Regions from separate parts of the Hymenobacter endophyticus genome, predicted to be linked through region 2. Evidence: riboswitches for the same ligand, from Rfam matches in the RefSeq annotation. Region 2 holds a riboswitch; each other region holds the start of a gene.
What was found. Region 2 has a riboswitch for S-adenosylmethionine ahead of metH (methionine synthase). Riboswitches for the same ligand answer to the same signal wherever they lie in the genome.

Region 1 (5,555 bases), on a different contig from region 2:
AGGAGCGGGAAGAGCGGGTACGGGCGCGCATCCGGGCTTACCGCAACACGGCGGCCCTGGAAGGCGGCGTAACCGGGGCAGGCGGCTTTCTGCTGGGCCTCGCCGATTTTCCGCTGCTGCTAAGTATTAAGCTCAAACTGCTGTTTGACATTGCCGCCCTGTACGGCCACGATGTACGCAGCTTCCCCGAGCGGCTGTATCTGCTGCATATCTTCCAACTAGCCTTCAGCAGCCAGCACACCCGCCGCGAAACCTACCGGCAACTCGCCGGCTGGCCCACCACGGCAGCCACTGTGACAGCCGAATTATTCGACTGGCGCACCTTTCAGCAGGAGTACCGCGACTATATTGACTTGGCGAAACTAGCCCAACTGGTGCCGGTGATAGGGGCTGCCGTGGGCGCGGTGGCCAACTACCGCCTGCTTGTGCAGCTCGGCGAAACGGCCATTATGTGTTACCGCCTGCGCTGGTTTGCCGAGCAGGGCCGTTTGCCGGATCAGGCGTAAAAACGTGGCCCTTTGTGGTTGCCGCTGGATCAATGGCCCCAGGCAGCCTCGCTGTGCTCCAACGCAACATGGCTACGCCTCCTCACCAACAAACAGCCCCGACGGAAACCATCGGGGCTGCTGGGAGAGAGAAAGTAGGGGAGGCTAGCTCTTACCTTGTTTCAGGCCCGGCTTCATACCCTGGCGGTGCGCTTTGTGCTTGGCCATTTTATCGGCCTGGAGTTGGGTGTATTTGGCGTACTGGTCGGCACTCAGGATTTGCTTGAGCTGGGCTTCATACTGGGCTTTCTCCGCCTTCATGGCCTCGTGATGCTGCTTTTTGTCAGCTGGGGTGGCCGTGCCTGCTTGGGCTTTGTGGGCCTGCATCTGCTGGGCCCGGGAGAGGTGCAGCTGGCGCACCTGCTGGGTTTGGGTGGCCGAAAGTCCGAGCTTTTTGGTCAGGCTTTGGGCGGCGTGGTCGGCGCGCTGCTCAGGGGTTTTGGCAGTTTTGTCGCCGCGCATTTTACCTCCTTTTAGGTGCTGGCCGTGGGCGGCTTTCACCGGAGTGGTTTGGGCCGAGGCCGCAGCGGCCGATAAGGAGAAGGCAGTCAGAAGAACGAGGAGCTTTTTCATGAGACTATGGTGAAGGAGTTGTAGTTGAAAGCGGGAATCAGCCACCGTCCGGACTGGCAAGCGGGTGGCTGATGGAACATTTGCAAGTCCGGTGCCAGTTTTGGTGCCAACAGGGTAAAACAGCCTCCCGGAAAAATTTAAATTTTTCGATTAAACCTCAGTCTTAGTCCTGCGTCGCAGGTTTTTAGACGGCTTTAGGTGGCATAAGATGACCGTCAGCAGGCAGGGTTTCCAGCCGGGCCTGGCGTAGTAGCTACTAGAAAAGCGGCTGCGCATGAAGGCCGTTTTTTGCTCTGTTTGCGGGGGCAGCAATCCGGCTTTACCTTTGCAGCATCAATTCTTTCTAGCCGAAGGATTGTTTTTATACAGAGGCGCTGAGAGACAGGCTCAATGACGCGTCGGCAACCACTCGCAAGCTGCGGAACGGTGCCAATTCCTGACCATATAAAAACAAGTTGCCGTGCGCTTTTTGCCCTGCTTACCAGCCCGTGTTGCCGTTTCTGCTGCCATTTTGTGCCCCTTGGGTACGGCCGCAGCCTGTTGTAGCCCGCGTTGTTGTAGCTAGCCCGTAGCCCAGAGCGTGTGCGCCGCCAGGTGCCCGCCCGCTATTCTCTGCTAGTACTATGCCGGAGCCGGGTCTGGGGCTGGTTGCCTGACGCCCGCAGCCGCGCCGGTTTCAGCGTAGTGCGGCCCGCTTCAACTGCTTACTTCCCTCTTTTTTACGACCTGCCGGGCCGAAGTCCGGCGTACCTTTTTATGCTTAGAAAATCACTGGAACTGCTGCGGCAGGAGGCGGCCGAAACCGGCGCCGGAACGCTCAAACGAAGCCTGAACGGCTTCAACCTCATTACCATTGGCATTGGGGTAATTATTGGGGCGGGCTTGTTCTCACTCACTGGCATTGCGGCGGCCAACAACGCCGGCCCGGCCGTTACGCTTTCGTTTGTGGTGGCGGCGGTGGGCTGCGCCTTCTCGGCGCTGTGCTACGCCGAGTTTGCCTCCATGGTGCCAGTAGCCGGCTCCGCCTATACCTACGCCTACGCTACCATGGGCGAGCTGTTTGCCTGGATTATCGGCTGGGATTTGGTGCTGGAGTACTCGGTAGGTGCCGCTACGGTGGCCATCAGCTGGTCGCAGTACCTGCTTAAGTTTCTCAGTAAGTATGGCATTAACCTGCCCCCGCAGCTGGTCATGTCGCCGTTTGAAACGGCCACGCTGGCCAATGGCAGCGAGGTGCACGGCTTCGTGAACGTGCCGGCCATGCTCATCGTGCTGGCCATCACCATGATTATCATTCGGGGTACCTCGGGCTCAGCCTGGTTTAATGCGCTGGTCGTCACGCTGAAGGTGGCCGTGGTGCTGGTGTTTATCGGCTTGGGCTGGCAGTACATCGACCCTACCAACTATCAGCCCTACATTCCGCAGAATACCGGCACCTTCGGGGAGTTTGGCTGGAGCGGAATTTTGCGCGGGGCCGGGGTGGTATTTTTCGTGTTTATTGGCTTCGATATTGTGGCCACCATGGCGCAGGAAACCAAGAACCCGCAACGCAACATGCCCATCGGTATCATTGGCTCCCTGCTAATTTGCACCGTGCTGTTCGTACTGTTCGGACACGTAATGACTGGTTTGGCCAACTACACCGAATTTAAAGACAGCGCCGCCCCGGTGGCCATTGCCATCGAGAAAACGCCTTATGCCTGGTTGTCCTCGGCCGTGATTCTGGCTATCATCATCGGCTATACCTCCGTGATTCTGGTGGATTTGCTGGGCCAGAGCCGGGTGTTTTTCAGCATGGCTAAGGATGGCCTGCTGCCCCCGGTGTTCTCCCGCATTCATGAGCGTTTCCGCACGCCCCTACAGTCGAATTTGCTGCTGGGCCTGTTCATTGCCCTGTTTGCGGGCTTTGTACCCATTTCCGTGGTGGGTGAAATGACGAGCATTGGCACGCTGCTGGCCTTTGTGATGGTGTGCGTGGGTATTCTGATTATGCGTAAGCGGGAGCCCGATGCCCCGCGCGGCTTCCGTACGCCCTGGGTGCCGGTGGTACCTATTCTGGGCATTCTCACCTGCGTGGTGATGATGGTGTCGTTGCCCTGGGAAACCTGGCTGCGGCTGGCGGTGTGGCTGGCCATCGGTCTGGCCATTTACTTCGGCTACGGTCGCAAGCACAGCAAGCTAGGTAATCCGGCAAAAGCTGAATAGGAAGAAAAGAAGCTGGCAGGTAAGCCTGTTGCCGCAGCCGGGACCGTAAGGTTTCGGCTGTTTGCGTTGCGGAGCTTCTTGCGCGTAGCTTTGGCTCTCATTCTATTCAGTTTTTCTGTGGAATCTATTGTTATCGAAGCGCCCGTGGCGGCGCCCAGCCCGCCGGCTACAGTGTATCCAACTATCAAGGAAAGCTGGGCTTTTTTGGGGTGGTATCTGCTACTGTCGTTGCTGGTTGGGGTGCCCATTTTACTGGTCGGAGAGAAGCTGCTGGGTATGACCCGGCCCGTTACGCTGCTGCTCATGGGTGTTGGTACCAACGCTGGCTTGCTGGGGGTTCTCTGGTGGAAACAGAAGGTGCGCTGGCCCGGTATCAACCTGCACGGCCACGTGCCCGGCTGGCTGCTGCTCGCCTTGCCGGTGCTGGTGGTATCAGCTGACATGGTGCTGACGCTGGTTCATTTTCTGCACCTGCCCAAGTTCTCCTCCGGCGAAGCTTACCGGGAACTGATGAAAGTGCCGGTCGTTGGGTTTCTTATGCTGTGCGTGGCGGCGCCAGTGTTGGAAGAACTGCTGCTGCGCGGAGTGGTATTGCAGGGGCTGTTGCGCAACTTCCCCACCCGTCCCTGGATTGCCATCGGCCAGTCGGCCCTTGTTTTCGGGGTTATGCATATGAATCCGCCGCAAAGCCTAGCTACATTCTTTCTGGGGTTGCTGATGGGCTGGCTGTATTACCGCACCCGCTCCCTGTGGCTGTGCATGGGTGTGCACTTCCTTAACAATTTCTTCGCGTTTAATGCGCTGTTGTATCAGAAAGCAGGTAAAGGCACCGACGAGGTAGCCGCCTTTGGTCACCCCTGGGCCTACACCGTGGTAGTGGTGCTGAGCGCACTGGTGTTGTGGAGCTTGCTATGGATGGTGCAGCGTGCCACCTCCCCGCCACCGGTCCACTTGCCGGTCGACGAGCTCCCGCAACCGGCCGAGTTGCAACCGGACAGCATATAAATAGCCAGTGAAACTCTGCGCGAAAATGAGAACCGCCCCATTGGAACATTCCGGTGGGGCGGTTTGGCATTGAAGCACAAACGAATACAAGGGCTACATGAACACCTTGCGCAGCGCCCACAGGCTCCACACAATCACCATCAGGCCCACGCCCACGAACATCCAGCGCACGGGCAGGCGGCCGGCCAAGCGGGCGGCCAGGGGTGCGGCAGCCACACCCCCGATGATCAGGCCCAGGATAATCTGCCAGTGCGAAATGCCCAGGGTGGCGAAGAACGTAACGGCGCTGGCAAACGTGACGAAAAACTCCGTGACACTGACCGAGCCGATGACGTACTGCGGGGTGCGGCCCCCGGCAATGAGCGTGCTGGTAACCAGAGGGCCCCAACCGCCCCCGCCAAACGAGTCGAGAAAGCCCCCGGCCGCCGCCAGCAGCCCCAACTTCTGGTGCTTTTTACGCGGACCGGGCTTCACGAAGGCCTTGCTGATGATGCGCACTCCCAGCAGCAGCAGGTACGCCGCCAACAAGGGCTTTACGTAGCTGCCGTACTTTTCCCCAAACGTGGCCAGCAAATACGCCCCCGTAATAGCGCCCAGCACGCCCGGAATCAGGAGCACTTTAAATAACCGCTTGTTTACATTGCCGAAGCGGTAGTGGTGGTAGCCCGAGGCTCCACTGGCAAACATTTCGGCGGTGTGGATGCTGGCACTCATGGCCGCCGGGGCAATGTTCAGGCTCATCAAACTGATGGCCGTAATTACGCCGTAGCCCATGCCCAGCAGTCCATCAACCAGTTGGGCCCCAAAGCCAATGGCCACAAACAGCCAGAACGTTTTGGCATTGCTGGCCGCCGTCCACACCTGGCTCCAGGTGAAGTAATAGCTCAGGATGTTGAATACCAGCATGGCCGCAAATGCTAGCAAGGAGGCCGTGGCAATACGCCGCCACCGCAGCGCCGCCGGCGACTCATAGGCCGGCCCGCCAGTCAGCTCGGCCGTCACGGCATTCAGCGACTTCACTTTATGGGCGAAGTCACCGCCCACCTTCTCCCGGATAATGGCCATACGCTGGAGTACATCGTGCAACTCATCGGGCAAGGAATGGGTGAGCATTTCGCGCAGGCGCCTGGCAATGGTAGGCGACTTGCCGTTAGTGCTGATAGCAATTTTCAGGTCGCCTTTCTGCACAATGGAGCCCAGGTAAAAGTCGCAGGCCGCGGGCGTATC
Region 2 (5,555 bases):
AGCAGCTCAAACAGGGTGATTTTCTCGGTGTGGTCGGGGCAGCCGGGGTAGCCGGGCGCGGGCCGCACGCCTTTGTATTTCTCTTGAATGAGGTCTTCGTTAGACAGGTTTTCGGCCGGGTCGTAGCCCCAGAACTCCTCCCGTACCCGCTGGTGCAGGCGTTCAGCAAAGGCCTCCGCCAGGCGGTCGGCCAGGGCCTTCATCATGATGCTGGAGTAGTCATCGTGCTCGGCCTCGAACTTTTCTAGGTGCTTCTCGATGCCAATACCGGCCGTCACGGCAAAGCCGCCGATGTAGTCGGCGCGGCCGGTTTCCCGCGGCGCCACGAAGTCGGAGAAGGCGAGGTTAGGCACACCGGCGGCTTTTTCGCTCTGCTGACGCAGGGTGAAAAACTCGGTGGCTACTTCCTGGCGGGTATCATCCTTGAATACTTGCACCGTATCGTAGCCGACGGTATTGGCGGGCCAGAAACCGAGCACGGCGCGGGCCGTGAGCTGCTTCTCGTCGATGATTTGCTTGAGCATCTTTTGGGCGTCGTTGAAGAGCTGAGTGGCGGCTTCGCCCACGTTTTCATCGGTGAGGATGCGCGGGTAGCGGCCTTTCAATTCCCAGGTCTGGAAGAACGGCGTCCAGTCGATGTACTCGGCTAGCTCGGCCAAGTCGTAGTCTTCCAGGGCTTTGGTGCCCAAGAAGGTCGGCTTCACGATGGGCGTGGTTTCCCAATCAGCCTTGAAGCCATTCTCGCGGGCGGCCTCAATGGTGAGGTAGTTTTTGTCGCGCTGGCGGCCGGCGTAGTCTTCACGGAGCTGGCGGTACTCCTCACGCACGGTGCGGGCGTACTCGACATCAGCCGAACCCAACAGCGCCGCCGCCACACCCACCGAGCGGGAAGCGTCGTTGACGTGCACGATGGGGCCGCTGTAGTTGGGCGCAATCTTCACGGCGGCGTGCAGGCGCGAGGTGGTAGCCCCGCCAATGAGCAGCGGGGTTTTGAGGCCGCGCTTCTCCATTTCCTGCGCCACGTACACCATTTCATCCAGGCTCGGCGTAATCAGGCCGCTCAACCCGATGACATCTACTTGCTGCTTCTGCGCTTCGTCGAGGATGGTTTCCAGCGGCACCATCACGCCCAGGTCCACGATGTCGAAGTTGTTGCAGGCCAGCACCACGCCCACGATGTTCTTGCCGATGTCGTGCACGTCGCCTTTCACGGTGGCCAGCAGAATCTTGCCGGCGGTTTGCCGGTCCCCGCTCTGCTTGTCGGCCAGCAGGTAGGGCTCCAGGTACGCCACGGCTTTCTTCATCACCCGCGCCGATTTCACCACCTGGGGCAAGAACATCTTGCCGGCGCCAAACAGGTCACCTACCACGTTCATACCAGCCATCAACGGGCCTTCAATCACCTCCAATGGCCGGCCTACTTGCTGGCGCACTTCCTCGGTGTCCTGGTCGATAAATTCGGTAAGGCCTTTTATCAGAGCGTGTTGCAGGCGTTCCTTCACCGGCAAACTGCGCCAGGCGTCGGCCACCACTTCCACTTTGTCTTTCTGCTTCACCGTGTCGGCGAAGTCCACGAGGCGCTCGGTGGCATCGGGGCGGCGGTTGAGCAGCACGTCTTCCACCAGTTCCAGCAGGTCCTTGGGTACTTCGTCGTACACGGCCAGCTGGCTGGGGTTCACGATGCCCATATCCAGGCCGGCCCGGATGGCGTGGAACAGGAACGACGAGTGCATGGCTTCGCGCACTACATCGTTGCCGCGGTACGAGAAGCTGATGTTGCTGACGCCGCCGCTGGTGAGGGCGCCGGGCAGGTTTTGCTTGATCCAGCGGACGGCCTCAATGAAGTCCAGCGCGTAGTTGCGGTGTTCCTCCATGCCGGTGCCCACGGTCAGGATGTTGGGGTCGAAGATGATGTCCTCGGGCGGGAAACCGACGTCGTTCACCAGGATGTCGTAGCTGCGGTGGCAGATTTCGATGCGCTTCTCGTAGGAGTCAGCCTGACCGTTTTCGTCGAAGGCCATGACCACCATGGCCGCGCCGTATTGGCGCACGGTGCGGGCACGCTGCTTGAACACTTCCTCGCCTTCCTTCAGCGAAATCGAGTTGACGATGCTCTTGCCTTGCACGCACTTCAGGCCGGCTTCGAGCACGCTCCACTTCGAGGAGTCAATCATAATCGGCACCCGCGAAATGTCGGGCTCCGAGGCAATCAGGTTCAGGAAGGTGGTCATGGCCTGCTCCGAATCGAGCATACCTTCGTCCATGTTCACGTCGATAACTTGGGCGCCACCTTCCACCTGGTCGCGGGCCACTTGCAGGGCTTGCTCGTAAGCGCCGGTGCGGATGAGGCGGGCAAAGGCGCGGCTACCCGTCACGTTGCACCGCTCGCCTACGTTCACAAACAGGCTTTCCCCGGTGATGCCAAAGGGCTCCAAACCACTCAACCGAGTAGCCTGGGGCACTTCCGGCAAGGGGCGTGGCTCGTATTTCTCAGCTAGGCGGGCCAGTTCAGCAATGTGCTGGGGCGTGGTGCCACAACAGCCGCCCACCACCGTCACGAGCCGGTCAGACAGATAGCCTTCCACCACGCCCGCAAATTCCTGCGCCGACTCATCATACCCACCGAAGGCATTGGGCAAGCCGGCGTTGGGGTAAGCGGAAATGTGCACGTCGGCAATGCGGCTCAGTTCCTTGATGTACACCTTAAGCTGGTCGGCCCCAAGGGCGCAGTTCAACCCCACGCTCAGCAGCGGCAGGTGGCGGATGGAGTTCCAGAAGGCCTCCACCGTCTGCCCGGAAAGCGTGCGGCCCGAAGCATCGGTAATGGTACCGGAAATCATGACGGGCACCACCCGGCCGCCTTCGTCGAAGAACTTCTGCACCGCGTACAGGGCCGCCTTGGCGTTGAGCGTGTCGAAGATGGTTTCGATGAGCAGCGCGTCGGAGCCGCCGTCAATCAGGCCGCGCACCTGCTCGTGGTAGGCGGTAGCCAACTCATCGAAGGTTACGGCGCGAAAACCGGGGCGGTTTACGTCGGGCGAGAGAGAGGCGGTGCGGTTGGTAGGCCCAATGGCACCAGCCACAAAGCGCGGCTTGGCGGGGTTCTGAGCGGTAAACTCGTCGGCAGCTTCCTTGGCCAGGCGCGCCGACTCGTAGTTCAGTTCGTACACCACGTGCTCCAGGGAGTAGTCGGCCTGAGCAATGGTGGTGCCGCTGAAAGTGTTGGTTTCCACCATATCGGCCCCGGCGGCGAAGTACTCGGCGTGAATACCCTTGATGATGTCGGGGCGGGTGAGGCTGAGCAGGTCGTTGTTGCCGCGCAAGGGATGCGAGTGGTCGGCGAAACGGGTGCCCCGGAAGTCGGCCTCGGTCAGCGGGTGGCGCTGAATCATGGTGCCCATGGCGCCGTCCAGCACCAGCACGCGCTGGCGCAGGATGTCGTAGAGGGGGGAATCGGGGCGGGCAGGGGCGGGGAGAACGGTCGGCATATCGGCTCTTCTAAGGAAAATCAGCGGCGAAAAGTGCCTATCCAGAAAGAGCCGGGCGCGGAGGCCGGTTCCGTACTTATCTTCTTCCAAGACCCGCAAAGGCCTTGAAAAGGGAGTTAGCACCTTGTTTTATTTCAGGTTGCTAAGACGTCATCGGGCCCAATCCCTCGGTCTTTCTGGATAAGTAACACGACGAAGATACACCGCAAGCCGCTAAAAACAACAAGCCCGGCTGTTTGCACGGCCGGGCTCTAAGCAAGGACTAGCAGAGTAGCTAATCCTTTTTGATGCAGTTGGGTACGGTTTTGCCGTCCTTTTTCTTGGTGCCGGCTTGCTCGTAGCCTTTCCAGCAGGGGTCCTCTTTCTTGGCGGTAGTGTGGGCGGTGGTGGTTTTTTTGGTAGGCATAACTAGTACAGCGGCAGGGCTATATGGACTTCCGGCCGGTAACAGTGGTACGGCCGCGTTCAAGCGGAGGTTGCCGGGCAGGGTGCCGCATAAATTCCGTTGGGGCAGCGTTATGCTACGCCGGATATTGTGCAAGCCAGCTGCCGATAGGTTGAGGGCTTGCCCTGGTTGGTTGAATTTGTAAACGGACACTCCCTCAGGCTGCTACCTTTCAGAAGCTATGCACCACAAGCACCATCTACGAATTGGCAGCGCGCTGTTGCTGCTCCTGAGCTGCTCCGGTCTGGCTTATGCCCAGCAGCCGGATGGTACCGGCCTGCGCGGACAGTATTACGCGGGCCAAAACTTTGAGAAGCCGGTACTCCTACGCTCCGACCCGGGTATTGACTTCAACTGGACAATTGGCCCCACTGGTGACCATTTTGTGCCGCCGGGGCCGGGCGTACCGGGGGAGCACTTTTCGGTGCGCTGGACGGGCTACCTCTACGCGCCAACCACCGGCACATACACTTTTCAGGTGGCTACCGATGATGGGATGCGCGTGTGGGTGGGAGGTAAGCGGCTGGTGAGCTCCTGGCGCGGGCAGCCCGTGGCCATAGTCACTGCGCGGGTACACCTCATGGCCGGGCGCTATTACCCGGTGCGCGTCGACTACTTCCAGATTGACCGAGACTCCCGGGCCCGGCTGGCCTGGCAGCCGCCAAGGGCTACTGAGCCTCAAACCATTCCGGTGCGCTACCTCTACCAGCGCCTGCCAGCCACGGCCGTACCCGTGCCTGCTGCTCCGCCGGTTGTGGCTGCTCCAGTGGCCGTAGTGCGCCCTACACCAGCCCCGTTGGCATCCGTAGCGCCTCCTCGCAGAATGGCCCCCGCCCCACCTGTGCGAGCCGTGAAAACCCGCCCCCGGCAGCTGACCCTGCCTACCGCTCCAGCGCCGGTAGCAGCGCTTGATACGCAGGCGGCGGTGTTGGAAAACCTGGCTGCTCTGAGCAAAGGAGCAGCTGTTACACTGCCCAACCTCTACTTCACCCAGAGCACGGCCTCCCTGCTGCCCGCCTCCCGCCCTACACTCAACGCCCTGGCCCGTACCCTGCGGCAGCAGCCGGCGCTACAGCTGGAAATAGCCGGCCACACCGATAACGTGGGCGACGCTTACCTGAACCTGCGCCTCTCGGAGCAGCGCGCCCAGGTGGTCAGGCGCTATCTGCTGCAACAGGGCATTGACTCGGTGCGGCTGACGGCGCGTGGCTACGGTGGTACCCGGCCGGTAGCCAACAACCAGCATCCCGAGCAGCGGCCCCGCAACCGCCGGGTAGAAGTAGTGGTGCGGTAAGGCTGGCCGGCCCCCTGCGTGTACGTACATCAATTTGGCATAAGCTCAACAACCCAGTCGGTTTCGCGTAAGGCATAAGCTCCGCACTATTTCTTACTGATCTATGGCTGCTAAAAAAGCGGCGGCTCCTACAAAAGCTGCTACCACCGATTCTCCTGCTGCTGCCAATGTGGCAAAATCAGCGGCAACGCCCGCTGCCAAAAAGGCTTCCAAAGCGGCCGCCGAAGCGCCTGAGCCCGTAAAACGGCCCACGGCTAAGGATATGAAGCAGCATGCCCAAAAGCTGCCCTATCCCGCCAAGCAGGCCGACATGAAGCTGCAGCCCGGC
Region 3 (5,555 bases), 420 kb from region 2:
CTCCACGTGCGGCAGCACGGCCCCGTTTTCCAGCCGCAGTGGCCGGGGCAAACGAAACACATGGAAATCTTCGGAAGGCATTTTATAGGAGTGCTGTAGGAATGCAGTAGGGTAGGATGGGGCTAAAAAGCCATCATGCTGAGCTTGTGGAAACAGGATGCTCTGATTTTACCTAGCTACCATAAATCAAAAATTAGCCCGCGGGCGGAGTCGAATTCTACCCGACTCCGCCCCGGCTAGGTGCGGACACCACTGGTACTCCCGGTTTCTCTCTCACAAAAACCGGAATGGGTGCCCGCGCTGCGTGCTGGAAGTTGTGCCTCCGGCGGCTCTCTCACCTGCCTCCGGCGGCCTCAACCCCTCTCAAGTTTTACACTTCCAGCGGTGCAGCGTGTTCCGTTTCGGGCTCGGGCAGCAGGGTGCCCTGAGTAGTATTGGGCGAGGCGGCGTTGCGTACCGCGTCAAACGCCTGCTGCAAATCGGCCCGGATGTCCTCAAAATGCTCAATGCCCACCGACAGGCGCAGTAACGTGGGCGACACGCCGGCCGCGCGCTGCTCCTGCTCCGAAAGCTGCTGGTGCGTGGTGGCCGAGGGCTGAATGATGAGCGTTTTGGCGTCGCCTACGTTGGCCAGGTGGCTTACCAGCTTCAGGTTATCAATGAACTGAGTGGCCGTTTCCTTGGAGCCTTTGATGGCAAAAGTGAGTACTCCGCCGTAGCCGCGCTTCAGGTACTTCTGAGCCAGGGTGTGGTAGGGGCTGCTTTTCAGGCCAGGATAGTTCACGACTTCCACCTGCGGATGCTGCTCCAGCCAGGTGGCCGCGCGCAAGGCGTTTTCTACGGTGCGCTCCACCCGCAGACTCAACGTTTCCAGGCCCTGCAGCAGCAGGAAGGAGTTAAATGGGCTTTGCGAGGGGCCAAAGTCGCGCAGCCCCTCCACCCGGGCCCGAATAATAAAGGCAATGTTGCCAAACGGGCCGTTTTTGCCGAATACGTCGTTGAAGATCAGGCCGTGGTAGCCGTCGGAGGGCTCCGTAAACTGCGGGAATTTGCCGTTACCGAAGTCGTAGGTGCCACCGTCCACAATCACGCCGCCCACGCTGGTGCCGTGGCCGCCAATCCACTTCGTGGCCGATTCTACCACAATGTTGGCCCCGTGCTCCAGGGGGCGGAACAGGTAGCCGCCGGCCCCGAAGGTGTTGTCCACAATAAGCGGCAAATCGTGCTTGCGGGCAATGGCAGCAATGGCCTCAAAATCCGGAATGCTAAAGCTGGGGTTACCAATGGTTTCCAGGTAAATAGCCTTGGTGTGCTCATCAATCAGGGCTTCGAACTTGGCGGGCTGGTCGCCGTCAGCAAAGCGCACTTCAACGCCCAAACGCTTGAAGGCCACTTTGAACTGGTTATAAGTGCCGCCATACAGGTGCGTGGTGCTCACGAAATTGTCGCCGGCCTGCAAAATGTTGTTGAGGGCAATGAACTGCGCCGCCTGCCCCGAGGATACCGCCAGAGCTGCCACGCCGCCTTCCAGCGCCGCCACCCGCTGCTCGAACACGTCGGTAGTCGGGTTCATCAGGCGAGTATAAATGTTGCCAAACTCCTTCAGGGCAAACAGGTTAGCGCCGTGCTCAGCATTCTTGAACACGTAGCTGGTAGTCTGGTGAATGGGCACAGCGCGGGAGCCGGTTACAGGGTCAGGCTGCTGGCCGGCGTGGAGTTGGAGGGTCTCGAAGTGGAAGTTCTGCGTGGACATGGCAGGGCTAAGTTTGAAGACGTTGGGGTAGGAAGGGAACCTGAAAGGGAGAGCCACCACGGAGGATAAGGCCACGGCATTCACGTCAAGTTGCTGACGATGAAGCTGGTAGTGGATAGACTGGCTGGCGAGTGCCTAGCAGCGGGCACCTTCGGCTCGGGCCGGAGCTAGGCTGGGAAGAAGGAGGGCTGCGGGGTCGGGCTTGCGGCTAGCAACAGCAACAACACGCGCTGCTACAGCAACGCATTCGCATTCGGCCGGTGGCGGCTGAGGCAGCCGGGGCAACGCAAAAACCCCACGGCAGAACAGCAGGCGCAACGGCGGCTGAGGCGGTAGGGGCTAAAAAGGCGAAAGCGAGGGTGTTTTCCATGGTACTCCTGGGTTATATGCCCCGCCGCCGGATGGCTGGTCGGGCAGGAATTGGCACCTTTCGCGCGGTCGAAGGTTGCCAGTGGGTCAGGGAGCCTGTTCTCTCGCCACTTCTGTATAAATCCTATGAGAACTTCCCCGCCGCGAGCGGAGGAGTACCGAGTTGGTAATGCAAAGGTATAAACGAAGATTTGATATATGCAAGCATTGCCGGGGAAAAGGACTGAAATTATTTTTCTGGCTAATGCGGTTTTATAAATGCATAAAATTATGCATAACATATTGGTAATGAGAAAATAGAAAAAGTATAAGTTAAAGTGGATGTGCTGAGCGAAGTAAAGAAGTGACTAAGCTGATCTGTATAAGCCAACAGTTCCAGTGAGCAGCCAAGCTGAGCTATTGCGAGTAACAGGAGCGTTGGCACACAAAAAAAAGCCGCTCTTATAAGAGCGGCTTTTTGCATATTTTCAAGAATTAACCTTAGCTGGAAGCTTTAGGCAGGGTAAGCACCTGGCCTACTTCAATCTTGTCGGGGTCGGAGCCAATGATAGCCTTGTTGGCCTCGTAAATCTGGTGCCACTTGGTGCCGTCGCCGTAGTGATTGCGGGCAATTTTCGAAAGGGAATCACCGCTTACTACGGTATAGGTTTCGCCTTCGGTAGCGGCGGGCTGGTTGGCGTTGCCGAAAAAGTCGGTAGCACCACCGGCGGCAGGTTTGGCGGCTGGCTCAACGGGTTTCTTTTCGCCGTCGTTCGAGAGAAAATCAAACAGTCCCATAGGAGTAGAATCGTTAAGAGTGGGAGGGGAAGCACCGACATTCGGCCGGGTTGGCAGTCAGTCAGATGCTTCTTACGCCGTGGCGGCCATTAGGTTATAGCTGCACTATATTCTACTGAAGCAAGCATCTGCCGGGCAAACATCTTGCGGTGGGGTTCCGTACTAGACGCATTATCGGCCGTTGCGCCGTTGAGTTTGCCACATCCTTAACCCTATCCACTCTCCCCATGAAAACCCTGACCTCTCCCTTCCGCCTCCTGGCCAGCCTGCTGGTATTGTTGGTTCTCTTCACGGCTGCATCCTGCGGCAGCAAAGAGGGCAAAGTAGAAGGCGTAAATATGCTGTATGGTGCCCAAAGCAAAGTATGGAAAACCGATAAGGAGCTGAGCTCCACCGGCGACAAAGTAAAACAGACTGACGCGCAGGAAGATGAGCGTATTACCTTCTTCGCTAACGGCCAGTACAACATGACCTCGGCCGCTGGTGCCGTAAACGGTAAGTATGACTTTGACCAAGCCGGTAAAAAAATCACCATGACCCCCGACGGCGCGGCCCAAAGCAACACGTTTGATGTAGTAACCCTCACCGACGACAAGCTGACGCTAAAAGCTCCTACCGGCGCCGAGTTAAAGCTCGAAAAAGAATAACCCCGCTGTTAGGTTTGTATAGCAGTCCAAAAAACTTAAAAAAGCCCTTCTGCCCAGTGCGGAAGGGCTTTTTTGATGCGTGTTAGCGGAAGTATGTAGCTTGCTGGCCCACTACATATTATTGTTTCTATGTTTTCTATTCGGATGCTGGCCCTGAGTGGCTTGCTGAGTGTGTTGGCCGGACCGCTACTGGCCCAAAATGCGCCCGGTATTACGGCGGCCGCTGCGCCAATCAAAACATACCCGGTGCGCACCATTAGCCCAACAGATGCTGATTTAAGTGACCTGGAGTTTTTACGGCAGGAAATTGGTCCGGCACGGGTAGTCATGCTGGGTGAGCCTACGCATGGCGTGGGTACGGCCACGGAGGCCAAAGTCCGGTTGATCCGGTTTCTGGCGGAGCGCATGGGCTTTACCACCGTGGCGTTCGAAAGCAGCCTGTATCCGCTGGATCAGGCCGAGCGCGCAATTCAGGCGGGCACTCCGGTCCCGGCTGCCATTGCCGCTTCCGTGTACCCGGTCTGGACGGAAACCCGGGAGTTTCAGGCGCTGCTGCCGCTGCTAGGCAAGGGTAAGCTGCACGTAGCCGGCTTCGACTCGCAGGTGGGCTGGGGGCACGACGATATGCTGGACGAGCTGGAAACCTTCCTGAAGCCCGAAAAAGGCAGCTCCGACATAGCCTACGACTACCTGGATGAGTGCATCAGTACTATGGGGGAGCACAACATTTTTCCTCCTTCGCACCAGCTGGTTTTCTTCAAGATGCAGCTTGGCAAGGCGCGTAAAATATTGGATAAAGTAGCTGTTGGCCCGGACGCCAAGCGCCGGGAGCGGGCCGGCTTCTGGCTGCAGCAGCTGCGGAGTGTGCAGGCCCTGGCCCAGGACTACGCGAGTAACGACCCCGGCGCCAAAGACTCGGCCACGTTTAAGGCCGCCGACAGCAACGCCCGCGACGCTCAAATGGCCGATAACCTGCTATGGTACCTGCGCAACCACCCCCAGGAAAAGGTGATTTGCTGGGGTGCCATCGGGCACCTGTCCAACAAAACGGCCGGTTTGGAAAGTGAGGAGTTGAAGGGTTTCCGGCCCATGGGCCAAGCGGTGAAGGCCGCGCTGGGGGAAGAGGCCGTGTACGTGCTGAGCACGGTGGCGGGTAGCGGCACGCACGGGTTTGGGTACTGGGGCAAACAGCAACCCGTTCCAGTCCCGGCTCCCGGTACGCTGGAAGCCGAGTTGCTGGCCCAGGGCTCCGAGTACAGCTTTGTGAGCCTGAAGCACGATGCCCCGGGCCGCCGGCTCACCACTTACGCATTTGAATTTCTGCCAATATCAGGCCCCTGGAGTGAAGCAATTGATGGGCTGCTCTACCTGAAAACCGTAGCCCCACCCCAGCCCGCACAAGCCACAGCCGCTGCTACGCCCACCGAGGCGGTAGCCGCTGCGGCTCCGCCCGCCGTGCTGAGCCGGCAAAGCCCTACTGTGCGCCCAGCCGCAGGGAAAACCGGCGCGGCGCTTGTGCTCAGTGGTACAGTGCTCGACCGTAAAACCGGCCAGCCGGTTCCCTTTGCTACTGTAGCCATTCCGTCTCGCAGCGCCGGCACCGTTACCGATGCCCAGGGCCGGTTCCGGCTGGAGGCCCGCTTGGGGGAGCAAGTGCAGGTAAGCAGCATTGGCTACGAACCGGCCACCTTAGCGGCGCAGAACCCTACGGCCCTACAGGTGCGCCTGGTTCCGGCGGCCTTCGCCCTGGCCGATGTGCGCGTGAGTGCCCAGTCGCAGGACCCAAAGCGCATTATGAAAAAGGTTATCAAGGCCATTGAAACCAACTACGAGCGGCAGGACTATGCCCAGGATCTGTACGTGCACCGCCGCATTATGGGGTATGATACGCTGCGTCATGAGCTGGAATACACCGGCCGGCAATGGACGCCTGCGGGCTACCAGCATTGGGCGGGCGGCTTTCTGATGCTGGAAAAGCGGCCGGTTATACAGGTACAGGAGAAACGGGA
Region 4 (5,555 bases), on a different contig from region 2:
GCTTCGGCTGCGCTCAGCATGACGGGCTTATGTCTTGGTTATAAGCCCACCGTAAGGCCCACCTGAAAGGTGCGGGGTTGGGGCACGGTAGCCCAGTCGAAGTTTTTGGTGTTGCTCACCCCACTCTGGGAGTTCACCTCGGGGTCGAGGCCGGAGTAGGGCGTGATGGTGAAGAGGTTGGCAGCCTGCACGTACACGCGCAGGGAGTTGAGGCGGGCTCGGCTCACGAGCTGCTGGGGCACGGTGTAGCCCAGCGAAAGGGTGCGCAGGCGCAGGAAGGAGCCGTCTTCCAGGTACCGGTCGCTCAGGTTCTGCACCACGCCCCCGTAGTTGTTGCTGGCCGGGTTGGTGGTTAGGCGCGGAATGTCGGTTTGGTCACCAGGCTTCTGCCAGCGGTCCAGCTGCTCGCGCAGGTAGCCAATGTTGCTCTGGGTGCCGCCGTGCACCAGAAAGAAGCGGTTCATGTTCATGATTTTCGCTCCCTGCTCGAAGTTCAGCGTGAAGCCAACATCCAGCCCTTTGTAGCTCACCGAGTTGGTGAGGCCCCCGAAGTAGTCGGGCCAAGCGTTGCCCACCAGCCGTCGGTCGGCCACCGATAGTTGCCCGTCGCCGTTCACGTCCTCGTACTGGGCGTCGCCGGTTTCGGGGTTCACGCCGGTTTGGTGGTATAGCCAGAAGGAGTAGAGCGGCGCGCCTTCCTGCAACCGGAAAATGTCGCGGGAGCCCGAGGTAATGGGTGCGGCCAGCTTCTCGATGCGGTTCACGTTGCGGGCCACGTTGGCGGTGGTGCTCCACTGCACGGCCGAGGTGCGGGGCAGCCAGTTGGCGGTCAGCTGCACCTCAACGCCCTTATTGCTCACGGCCCCGTAGTTTTCCACCACTGAGGCAAAGCCCGTTTTGCGCGGCACCGGCACGTTCAGCAGCAGGCCCGAGGTGTACTTGTCGTAGTAGTTCAGCTCCAGCAGCAGCCGGTTTTGCAGCACGGCCGCGTCCAGGCCCACGTTCCACTGCCGGGTGCTTTCCCAGCTCAGGTTGGGGTTGGCGAGTTGCAGGGGAGTAGTGCCGGGCAAGTCGAGGTAGTTGGCCCCGCCCTGCACCAGCCCGCGGGCGGCAAAGTCGCTGATGCCGGCCTGGTTGCCGGTTTTGCCCAGGCTACCGCGCAGCTTCAGCTCCTGAAACACGTTCAGATTCCGGATAAATTCTTCCTCGCTTAGGCGCCAGCCCAAGCCCACGGCCGGGAAATAGCCCCAGCGGTTATCGGCCCCGAAGCGGGAGGAAGCGTCAGCCCGCAAACTCACGTCGGCGGTGTAGCGCTGCTTGAAGCTGTAGGTAGCCTTGCCGAAAAACGACAACAGCCCCGCCTGGGAGCGGGACGAGGAGCCCGTTTGGGTAGCCGCCGAGGCAATGCTGGTCAGGTCATTGCTGGGGAACTGCTGGCCCGCCAGACTGGTGCGCTGGAACGTGTTTTTCTGGATGGTATTGCCCACCAGGGCCTGCAGGGAGTGGTTCTCGCCGAAATCAACCGAGTAATTCAGGGTCTGCTCGTTGAGCAGGGTTATGTCACGGGAGAGGAAGGAGGTAGCCGTGCCCCGGGGCTGCCCAGCCAGGATGAGCGTGTTGTTAAAGTTGTTCTCGTACATGTCGTTGAAGTCGATGCTCCAACTGCTGCGCAAGGTCAAGTGCTTGCCCAGCTGGTACTGCCCGTACACGTTTGAGATGACGCGCGAACCCACCGCATCATTGTTCAGGTTGTCGATGAGGGCCTGGTGGTTATCGAAGGAGCCGTACTTGGCGTAGGTACCATCGGGGTTGTAAATCGGCAGGTTGGTGCGCGGAAACAGGGCCGAGTTGATGACGCCCACCGGGTTGTTGTCGTTGCTGCTCACGTTGCGGTGGGTGCGCGTGAGGGCCGTACTGGTTCCAATGCGCAGCCTATCGGTCACGGAGTTATCCAGGTTCACCCGCAGGCTAAACCGGTCGAAGTTGGTGGGCCGGGCAATGCTTTCCTGCCGGAAATAGCCGCCTCCGATGTAGAACTGCGTTTTAGCCGAGCCCCCGGCCGCCGACAGCTCGTAGCTCTGGGTCTGGGCCGTCCGAAACACGTCGGAAAGCCGGTCGTAGGTTTGTTGCTCCTCGGGTAGGCCGCGCCCCCCGGCGGCCGTTGGGCGGTAGGGCAACTGGGTCGGGTTGCCGCCGTCATTCAAAAACCGCTCATTTTCCAGCTGGGCCAGCTCCGGGCCCGTTACTAGGTCATACTGCTTGGGGGCCTCCGACCAGGCGTGGTAGGTGTTGAAGGTAATGCGGGTTTTGTCGCCGGCCTTGCCGCGCTTGGTAGTGATGAGTACCACCCCATTGGCCCCGCGGGAGCCGTAAATGGCCGTGGCGTTGGCGTCCTTCAGGATTTCGATGCTCTCAATATCCTGGGGGTTGATGTCGGCCAGCGGGTTGCTGGAAACCTGGTTGCCCAGGCCGGTGGCAATTAGGTTGGTGTTGTTGATGAACACCCCATCCACCACGTACAGCGGGTCGTTGCTGGCATTCACGGAGTTGCTACCCCGGATGCGGATAAAAATACCGCCGCCCGGCACCCCGGAGTTGGCCGATACCTGCACGCCGGGCGCTTTGCCCTGCAGGAGCTGGTCGGGGCTGGCCGCCGGAATGTCCTTGAGCGCATCACCCTTCACCGAGCTGATGGCGCTGGTCAGGGTCTTGCGGTTTTGCTCGCTGTAGCCCGTCACCACCACTTCCGAGAGCTGCTTCACATCAGCTTTGAGGGCCACGCGCACCGGGCCGGCGGAGGCATCCACGGTCTGGCTTTCGTAGCCAATGGCGCTAATGGTCAGGGTGCTGCTGCCGGGCGGCAGGGTCAGGGAAAAAGTGCCGTCGGGGCCGGTAGAGGCACCTACGGTGGTGCCTTTGACCACCACCGTAACGCCCGGTAACGGGCTGCGGTCCGTGGCATCCACAATAGTACCGGTGATGGGGGAGGCGGCCGTCTGGGCGAAACTCGCCGGGGCCAGGCCTGCCACCACTGCTGGCACCGCCAGAAGGGTAGAGGATTTCATATGCAGGAAAAGCAAGGGATGAGCACGCGCAGCCATAACAGCAGCCCACTCAGGGGCCGCGCCGGCGCGTCGGGAGGTGAATACCAAAAAGGCGAAAACCCTGGGGGCACAACTTCCACTCCTACACCTGGCTTGTGCACAGCCGGGGGCCAGCAGGCCGGCAAGGGGCCGGCGGAACTAGCAGTTTGCGGAGAGAGCAAGTAGGGAGGAACTGGCTATCCTGGGGCCGAAGCAGTCGGCGCACAGAAAAACCCCGCGGGCCTACTAGGCCCGGGTACTGCGTAGAGCAATGGCGCGCTACCGCTCTGCTCTACCGGCAAGCAAAAAGCAAGAAAGGGAAATTCCCGACGCCTTAGCAGCCCATGCCCACCATCCGCATACAGACGGAGCCACGCATCAGGCCACAACATCCATGCTGTACGGATGCGCGGGTACGGGTACTGCTGGGGGTGCTGGTGAAGGACTTCACGGCGTTGTTGTTTTTATATGGTCAGGACTTGGCACCGTTCCGGATGTTCCGGGGGTTGTCGGCGGTTCATCGAGCCTGTCTCTCCGCGCCTCTGTATAAAAACAATCCTTTGTGGGGTAAAGAATTGATGGTGCAAATGTACTGGCGCGTATTTCGAAAAACCAAATTTTTATTTTCAACGCCGGCCTTCTGCCCGTCATCTATTCAAGGTCACCCACGCCCAGAATGCCGCTTATCGGCCTCGTTAAAGCTATATTCTGTGGTTTGCGAATGGCCGCTTTATCGGTTTAGTTGGGCTGATTTTTCTGCGGAATGATCCTGCCTCAGATACAGTCGGGCAACGTTTCGTGGGGCAATAGGCGTCCTCTATGCGGGGTGTCGCCAAGTGTTGCTTACACCCAGCCTACCCTAGGCAACTACCGACATAAGCATCGGCCTCCCGCTGAAAAATCGACAATTGAGTGTAACTCGCACTTCCAGCCAATTATCTACTTCTTATTCATGAAGAAAGCCTGCTTTACCCTCCTGTTTGGGGCCTTTTCTTATGCCAGCCTGGCCCAGAAACCCGCTACTGATGTAATGATTGTGGGCTGCGACCATCTAAACCAGATTTATAAAGCCGACAAGCCCACTACCGACGTGCTGACGCCCCAGGGACAGCAGAATATCAGCCGCTTCACGGCCGCCATTGCCAAATACCAGCCCGATATGCTGGTGGTGGAAGCCCTGCCCGAGGAGCAGCCCCGCATCGACAGCCTCTACGCCCTGTACCGCCAAGACAAGCTGGCTCTGGCCGCCCTGCCCGGCGGCCGCAGCGAGATTTACCAGGTGGCGTTCCGGCTGGGTAAGCAGCTGCAGCTACCCAACATTTACTGCGCCAATGCTCCGGGCGGTACGTCGCAGGGGATTTTGCGCACCGGCCAGAACATTGAGGTATACCAGCAGGCCGGGCAGGAGCTGAGCAAAGCAGCGAGTAGCCTGAAGGCGGAACTAGAGGGTGGTAGCCTGCCCCTGTACCGCTACCTGGCCGCCATCAACCAGCCAGAGCTGTACAACCTGGTGTACCGGCTGCGCTACGTGACGCCGGCCCGGGTGGTAAACAGCCGCTTCACCAACCCCGATGCGGCCGTGGACACGGCTTTCATCAACCCCCGCTACATTGGGGCGGAGCTGATTTCGGTGTTCAAAAACCGCGACTATAAAATCTACTCCAACGTGGTGGTGCAGGCCCTGCAAACCCGGCCCAAGCGGGTGCTGGCGCTGTTTGGGGCGGCGCACATTGGCTCCCTGCAAAGCATTTTCGCCAGTGACCCGGAGTTTCGGGTGGTGGAGTCGCGGAAGTACCTGAAGAAGTAGCCGTTCGTATTGTTGTACCTCATGCCCGTTTCGTGATGGATGCCGATTTTCTGACCAGTGCCCGCAAGCAGTTTGCCTATTACCAGCTGCTTGGCTCCCAGACGTTTGCCCAACTCCCCGATGAGGCCTTGTTCTGGCAGCCCAACCCCGCGAGCAACAGCATTGCTACCATTGTGAAGCACCTGTGGGGCAATATGCTCTCCCGCTGGACCGATTTCCTGACCACCGACGGCGAAAAACCCTGGCGGCAGCGCGAAGCCGAGTTTGACAACGACCTGCACACCCGGACCGAGGTGCTGGAGCGCTGGGAAGCCGGGTGGAGCTGCCTGCTGGCCGCCCTCGACTCCCTGACGCCCGCCAATTGGGACCAGCCGGTGTACATCCGCAACCAGGGCCACACCGTTACGGAGGCCATCAACCGGCAGCTGGCGCACTACCCCTACCACGTGGGGCAAATTGTGTACATCGGGAAGCTCGTGCAGGCGGAGCAGTGGCAGTCGTTATCTATTCCGCGGGGCAACTCGGCGGCCTACAATGCCGAGAAGTTTGCGCAGGAGCCGCACCGCGCCCATTTCACCGACGAGTTTCTAGGAAGTGTTAACAGTGGCTAGTATGTTTGGGAATGGAGTACATGTTGACCGACGCGCAGTGGGCGCGCATCGCGC

Region 1: linked by a shared signal. The riboswitch ahead of ROI90_RS20175 (amino acid permease) and the one ahead of metH (methionine synthase) in region 2 are both predicted to bind S-adenosylmethionine.
Region 3: linked by a shared signal. The riboswitch ahead of ROI90_RS03750 (O-acetylhomoserine aminocarboxypropyltransferase/cysteine synthase family protein) and the one ahead of metH (methionine synthase) in region 2 are both predicted to bind S-adenosylmethionine.
Region 4: linked by a shared signal. The riboswitch ahead of ROI90_RS16260 (SusC/RagA family TonB-linked outer membrane protein) and the one ahead of metH (methionine synthase) in region 2 are both predicted to bind S-adenosylmethionine.

Annotation. Positions count from the first base shown of each region.
Region 1 is NZ_JAWDJT010000018.1:34,052-39,606, forward strand. Features, by position in the region: gene ROI90_RS20165 (EcsC family protein) at 1-506, shown strand, start outside; gene ROI90_RS20170 (hypothetical protein) at 651-1,118, opposite strand; SAM riboswitch class I at 1,477-1,569, shown strand; gene ROI90_RS20175 (amino acid permease) at 1,875-3,323, shown strand; gene ROI90_RS20180 (CPBP family intramembrane glutamic endopeptidase) at 3,441-4,328, shown strand; gene ROI90_RS20185 (TSUP family transporter) at 4,422-5,555, opposite strand, start outside.
Region 2 is NZ_JAWDJT010000002.1:736,304-741,858, reverse strand. Features, by position in the region: gene metH (methionine synthase) at 1-3,488, opposite strand, end outside; SAM riboswitch class I at 3,562-3,675, opposite strand; gene ROI90_RS05575 (hypothetical protein) at 3,763-3,894, opposite strand; gene ROI90_RS05570 (PA14 domain-containing protein) at 4,115-5,227, shown strand; gene ROI90_RS05565 (SDR family oxidoreductase) at 5,331-5,555, shown strand, end outside.
Region 3 is NZ_JAWDJT010000002.1:314,037-319,591, reverse strand. Features, by position in the region: gene metX (homoserine O-acetyltransferase MetX) at 1-81, opposite strand, end outside; gene ROI90_RS03750 (O-acetylhomoserine aminocarboxypropyltransferase/cysteine synthase family protein) at 371-1,753, opposite strand; SAM riboswitch class I at 2,133-2,246, opposite strand; gene ROI90_RS03745 (LysM peptidoglycan-binding domain-containing protein) at 2,603-2,899, opposite strand; gene ROI90_RS03740 (lipocalin family protein) at 3,127-3,546, shown strand; gene ROI90_RS03735 (erythromycin esterase family protein) at 3,676-5,555, shown strand, end outside.
Region 4 is NZ_JAWDJT010000011.1:169,107-174,661, forward strand. Features, by position in the region: gene ROI90_RS16260 (SusC/RagA family TonB-linked outer membrane protein) at 39-3,065, opposite strand; SAM riboswitch class I at 3,545-3,636, opposite strand; gene ROI90_RS16265 (DUF5694 domain-containing protein) at 4,036-4,890, shown strand; gene ROI90_RS16270 (DUF1572 family protein) at 4,926-5,501, shown strand.